2 regions of the Rahnella sp. BIGb0236 genome follow, and region 1 is predicted to be linked to the other one. Evidence: predicted binding sites of a transcription regulator. Region 1 holds the regulator's gene; the other holds the start of a gene.
The links. Region 1 encodes LexA, which represses DNA repair genes until DNA is damaged. Its sites were predicted from a motif close to TNCTGTATGTACATACAGNA; they were not measured.
Positions count from the first base shown of each region.

Region 1 (3,426 bases):
ATTGTTCTTTCACTTTCCCTTTGAACTGTTTCCAGTTACCGTCGGCTTGGTCCTTATTCATAAAATATCTCCTGTTACCTTGGGTTTCGTGAACTGCATTTCTCGCTTGCAGTTCGTCCTTAACACTTTAAAGGTTAGTAGAGAATCCCGATTAATCCTCCCGAAACAGGGATAAAAAGCGTTATTAGGATTAATCCAAAGCAGAAAATAACGACACGTCGGGGTTTATGCCTTTGAAAAATGCGGAAAAATCACCCCGTTCAGGACGTAAACCAGGTGTCATGCCGCCAGTAACGACGCCATATCCAGCCCAGCGACAGCCCCCGCAGCCCCAGAAACACCATCAGTGCCAGCCACAGGGCATGGTTACCCAGCAGCGGTAAGGTGAACAGTGTCAGACCGTATCCCAGCGCCGCCACCAGCATGCTGTTACGCATATCCCGCCCGCGCGTTGCGCCTATGAACATACCATCCAGCAAATAGCACCAGACGGCCACCAGAGGCAGGATGATCTGCCAGCCGAGATAATGGTCAGCCAGCTCACGCAGCTCAGGTAAGGACGTCAGCGCGTTAATGATCGCGTCACCCGCCAGGGCATAAACCAGCGCGAAAAACAGGGCGACCAGCCCGGCCTGACGACACGCGGCGTGCCAGACATCCAGCAGTTTTTCGCGGTTACGGGCACCGAACGCCTCACCGGAATGCGCTTCAATGGCGTAGGCAAAACCATCCAGCGCAAAAGCGGTAAACGTCAGCAGATTCATCAGCACCGCGTTCACCGCCACGACGTGACTGCCCAGCCGCGCGCCCAGAATAGTCAGTGAGGCAAAGCAAAGCTGGAGCAGCAATGACCGCAGCATGATGTCGCGGTTAAGCCCCAGCAGACGACGCAGGTTACCGCGCCATGCAGAGGTGATTTCTTCACCGGTAATACCGCGTTGTTTCATCACCCGCCAGACAAAATACAATCCGATCAGCAGGGTGAAATACTCCGAACTGGCGGTCGCCATGGCGGCACCACGCACGTTCCAGCCCAGCCCGATCACCAGCCACAGATCCAGAATGATATTAAGCAGATTCCCGGCAATCAGCAGGATCACGGGCCCGCGCACATACTGAATCCCCAGCAGCCAGCCGAGGATCACCAGATTGGCCAGCGATGCCGGCGCACTGAACCAGCGGATTTCAATAAACAACCTCGCCTGTTCCAGTACCGGCTGGCTACCGCCGACAATGTGAAATGCCAGTTCCATCAGCGGATGGCGGAATAACACAATGATGGCACCGGCCAGCACGGCCAGAAGAAAAGGCTGTACGAAGGCGCGCGCCAGCAGCTGATTGTCTTTCGCGCCGAGCGCCTGCGCGGTCATGCCGGTGGTGCTCATGCGCAGAAACAACAGCAGCATAAAGAGGAAAGTGGTGATCATAGAACCGACAGCCACACCGCCGAGATAATCCGGGCTGTCGAGATGGCCGATCACTGCGGTATCCACCAGCCCGAGCAACGGCACCGTGATATTGGAAAAAATCATCGGCAACGCCAGCATCCACAGTGCTTTATCGGCAGGACTTAGAAAGGTGTTTTGGAATTTTTGTCGCAGGGAATGATGTTGCATAGAGAATCTCATGCCGGAGGTTCAGGTTATGCCTGTAAATGACATCGCCCCGAAAGGGGCGACGATGAGAGAAAATGCTTTCTCTTTGAATTCAAATGAATGCCGGAGGCGGCCGCCATCCCTATTCAACTATATTCGATACTATCGAGACCAGACGCTAAATCGAAGCATCTGGCTCACGAATTTGAGCGAGTAATTCGAGTTATATCAAGGCGGCAACTGAGCGAACACCGGGAGCATACACCAGTATGTGACCGGGGGTCGCGAAGGCAGCCAACGAAGAGATAGCTCGAAGTACGAAGATCAAATCCAGTTGCCATTGCGGATGACGCCTACGGCTAACCCTTCTATGCTGAAATTCTGCTCGCGCAAATCCACCACAATCGGCTGGAACTCGCTATTTTCAGGCAATAACTGCACCACGCTGCCCTGTTTTTTCAGGCGTTTCACGGTGACTTCGTCATCAATGCGGGCCACAACGACCTGACCGTTACGCACATCCTGCGTTTTATGCACGGCCAGTAAATCACCGTCGAGGATACCGATATCACGCATCGACATACCGCTGACGCGCAGCAGGAAATCGGCGCTCGGCTTAAACATCGCCGGATCGACCTGATAATGGCCTTCAATATGTTGCTGAGCCAGAAGCGGTTCACCGGCAGCCACACGGCCGATCAGCGGTAAACCTTCTTCTTCTTCCATCAGCAGGCGGATGCCACGTGACGCACCGGAGACAATCTCGATAACGCCCTTACGTGCCAGCGCTTTCAGATGCTCTTCCGCCGCATTGGGAGAACGAAACCCCAGACGTGACGCAATCTCTGCGCGGGTGGGTGGCATACCGGTGGTGGAGATATGATCGCGAATAAGGTCATAGACCTCTTGTTGTCTGGTCGTTAAAGCTTTCATTCCGCCCCCTGGTTGTTTATACAGTCTTGCTGTGAGTATATACAGCTAAACGGCCAATGAAAACCTAAGATTGAATAAAAACAGGGCATAACGGTGATTCCTGGAATGCAGATTCCAAATCAGAACCATCGCGGCCAAAAGATGCTGACCCAGACAAAAATCGCCAATATGATGGTCAGCAGTACGGCAGCGGAGCCGATATCTTTGGCGCGGCCTGACAGTACGTGAAATTCAGGGCCGATGCGGTCAATCGCACATTCCACCGCGCTGTTGAGCAGTTCGGTGACGCACACCAACACCACTGAGCCAATCAGCAGAATGCGTTCTATGCTGCTGACATCGCACCAGAATGATAATAAAATTAACGGGATAGCCACACTGGCTTCCTGGCGAAAAGCCGCTTCGTTTTGCCATGCGGCTTTCAATCCTTTCCAGGAATAGCCAGCCGCTTTATAAATTCGGGTAAATCCAGTGACTTGATTCGCCATTTGGGGTACTGATCCTTGAAGGGTTGTCCTTAAAAGTGTGCCGTATTTTAGCTTTTATATGACCACAGATCTCCACGGATCTTTCTGGTATCCTTGCGGCGAAATGGCTAACAAGAGGCTTCACGTTTTTATGTCAGGTTGGCGTAGACTTTATTACACATTATTGAATTTACCACTCTCATTGCTGGTAAAGAGCAAGGTCATACCTTCAGATCCCGTTACCGAGTTGCATTTAGACCCGACGCGGCCAATTCTGTACGTATTGCCTTATAACTCCAAAGCCGATTTGCTGACGTTGCGTGCGCAATGTCTGGCGCAGAATCTGCCCGATCCCCTGATCCCGTTAGAAATCGACGGAACCCTGCTGCCAAGCCACGTTTTCATTGCCGAAGGGCCGCGTGTCTTCTCGT
Region 1 is NZ_SOAO01000010.1:156,808-160,233, forward strand. It holds gene EDF78_RS18925 (CsbD family protein) at 1-61, opposite strand, end outside; gene dinF (MATE family efflux transporter DinF) at 261-1,616, opposite strand; gene lexA (transcriptional repressor LexA) at 1,920-2,528, opposite strand; gene EDF78_RS18940 (diacylglycerol kinase) at 2,648-3,016, opposite strand; gene plsB (glycerol-3-phosphate 1-O-acyltransferase PlsB) at 3,147-3,426, shown strand, end outside.

Region 2 (3,426 bases), on a different contig from region 1:
CGTGCAGGAAACGGGGAAGCATCATCAGGCATACATGGCGACGCTCACGCGCATGCTGCCCGCGCCGCTGCTGGGCGAGATCCCGTACCTGAACGCCGGAACGGACGTTAATCTCGGTCAGTATCTGGATCTCGAACGTCTCACCGCGTGAGACGTCAGACGGTCAGATAATTTTTGACTAACGTGTCGTCGAGCTGTGCCAGCGTGCCCTGCGCGATGTTGCGTCCGCCATCGACCAGACAAAACCGGTCGGCGACGCTGCGGATAAACGGCAATTTATGACCCACCAGCAATAAGGTCAGGCCGAGATCCCGGTTCAGGCGGTGAATGATATTGCCCATGTTCGCCGCCATCGACGCGCTGGTGTGCTCGGTCGGTTCATCCAGAATCAGCAGTTCCGGCTCCTGAACCAGCGCCCGGCTGATCGCCAGTTGCTGCTGCTGGCTTTCATCCAGTTCCCCCGCTTTACGCGCCCCCATCTCCTTTAATGTCGGAAACAGGTCATACACCTCTTCCGGCACGCGACGGGTTTTATTCCGGCTGGCCATCATGGCGATTTGCAGGTTTTCATCCACACTCATCTGCGAAAAAATCTGCCGCCCCTGTGGCACATAGCCAATGCCAATTTGCGCACGACTTTCCACCGGCAGGTTCAGCAGGCTTTGCGGCTCTTCATCCCGTGACTGCCAGGAGATCGCGCCGCTTTTCACCGGCAGATGCCCCATGATGCAGTTAACCAGCGTGGTTTTTCCCACGCCGTTACGGCCGATCAGGCACGTACACTGACCGCGATACAGTTCGAGATTGATATCCCACAGAATATGTTTTTGCCCATAGTACTGATTAACGGATTTTACACTTAACATCAGGCATACCTCCCTCATGGAGCTTTTCACCGGACAACATTTTGACGGCCACTGTCATGTTTCTGACATTTATGTTCCGCTGTACGCGCGATCTACAGGGGAATCCTTCACCAAATCTCTTCAAAGAGTGAATTTGCAACTCTCAGGCCAAGTTTTACCAGACGGTGATAAAAAACGAGGTTACAGAGCTGTTAACAGGCGGCGCAGGGATGATTTAGGATTATTCATGAGTATTGTCAGGATTTTGTGATTCACGGAAATCCAGGTAAAAACAAAACTGCACTTCGGCAGTGCCGGACTCGCTGATTTTGGTGCAAGGTTTGGGCATTCAGGAAGCTGAAAAATCCTGCTGAGATGCACTTTTGGGTTTTGCAAGAAACATCAGCCCGGAAATCTAGGCAAAATAGGCATAAATAAGGAGATAAAAAAGATAAAAAATAACTAAAAAAGCCCTCTCAGCCCCGGAAGAAGCAAAATGCGCTTTTTTACCAACTCCCGCAGCGCGGGGCGTGCTGAGACTTATCCACTATTCCTGTGGATAACCTTGTGCATGAGAGTAAGAAAAGTTGCTACAGACGAGTCAGCATGCGGGTTGCGCTCAGTTTGCCCGTATTCGCAGCTTTTTGATGATGTTGTTTTTAATCAATGAGTTAGTTAAAAGCAATACAGGGGTAATTCGTTCGTCATCGTTGTGTCAAACTTCGTCAAGCTGTGGTCAGAAAGTGAGTGAAAGGAAAAATCCGGGCAAAAATGGGCGCTGATGGTGAGAATGCGTATTCTTATTCACACTAAAAAAGTGCAGTTGCAGCAACCGGTTAAATGCGCCGCCGTTTTTATTCATTGGAAGCTGGTTTTATATACAGTATTATAGTCGGCGTTAAATCAAGGCTGGCAAAAATCGCGAAGTCTTTCATACTGTTTTTCCGCAAACTGTTCACACATTCAGCGCGCACGGCCTTATACGTTCCCACTTCAGTCAGGTAGCCCGTCATGAGTAAAGAGTTCAAACTGCATTCCGAATTTAAACCATCAGGTGATCAGCCTGAGGCGATACGCCGTCTGGAAGAAGGGCTGGAGAACGGACTGGCGCACCAGACACTGCTGGGGGTAACCGGGTCAGGCAAGACCTTTACGGTGGCGAATGTCATTGCAGACCTCAACCGTCCGACGATGGTTCTTGCGCCAAATAAAACGCTGGCGGCACAGCTATACGGCGAGATGAAAGAGTTCTTCCCGGAAAACGCCGTCGAGTATTTTGTCTCTTACTACGATTATTATCAGCCCGAGGCATATGTCCCGAGCTCAGATACCTTTATCGAAAAAGATGCGTCTGTGAACGAACATATCGAACAGATGCGTCTTTCTGCCACTAAAGCCCTGCTGGAACGCCGCGATGTCATCGTGGTGGCGTCGGTTTCTGCCATCTACGGTCTGGGCGATCCGGACCTGTATCTGAAAATGATGCTGCACCTGACCAAAGGGATGATTATTGATCAGCGTTCCATCCTGCGCCGTCTGGCAGAGCTGCAATATGCCCGTAACGATCAGGCGTTTCAGCGCAGTACCTTCCGCGTGCGTGGCGAAGTCATTGACGTCTTCCCGGCCGAATCCGACGATCTGGCGCTGCGCATCGAGTTATTCGATCAGGAAGTCGAACGCCTGTCACTGTTTGATCCGCTGACCGGTCAGGTACAGCATGAAGTGCCGCGTTTCACCATCTACCCGAAAACGCACTACGTCACGCCACGCGAACGTATCGTGCAGGCGATGGAAGAGATCAAAGTTGAACTGGCCGACCGCCGCAAGGTGCTGCTGGCGAATAATAAACTGCTGGAAGAGCAGCGCATCAGCCAGCGTACGCAGTTTGATCTCGAGATGATGAACGAGCTGGGGTATTGCTCCGGTATCGAAAACTACTCGCGCTATCTGTCCGGCCGTGGGCCGGGCGAGCCGCCACCGACCCTGTTTGATTATCTGCCTGCCGACGGCCTGCTGATTGTCGACGAATCGCACGTGACCATTCCCCAAATCGGCGGCATGTACAAAGGCGACCGCTCGCGTAAAGAAACACTGGTGGAATATGGATTCCGTCTGCCTTCGGCGCTGGATAACCGTCCGATGCGCTTTGAGGAATTCGAAGCGCTGGCACCGCAAAGTATTTACGTCTCGGCCACGCCGGGGAAATACGAGCTGGAGAAATCCGGTGACGATGTGGTTGATCAGGTGGTGCGTCCGACCGGTCTGCTGGATCCGCTGATCGAAGTCCGGCCGGTGAGTACACAGGTCGATGATCTGCTGTCTGAAATCCGCAAACGCGTGGCAATTAACGAGCGTGTGCTGGTCACCACGCTGACCAAACGCATGGCCGAGGATTTGACCGAGTATCTGGAAGAACACGGCGAGAAGGTGCGTTACCTGCACTCTGACATCGATACCGTCGAGCGTGTGGAGATCATCCGCGATTTGCGTCTCGGCGAATTCGACGTGCTGGTCGGCATCAACTTGCTGCGTGAAGGGCTGGATATGCCGGAAGTGTCGCTGGTGGCGATCCTCGATGCCG
Region 2 is NZ_SOAO01000002.1:279,335-282,760, reverse strand. It holds gene bioD (dethiobiotin synthase) at 1-151, shown strand, start outside; gene EDF78_RS04780 (ATP-binding cassette domain-containing protein) at 156-866, opposite strand; gene uvrB (excinuclease ABC subunit UvrB) at 1,857-3,426, shown strand, end outside.
Region 2: a site for LexA is predicted at 1,712-1,731, ahead of uvrB (excinuclease ABC subunit UvrB). Genes of this name have one in related genera too.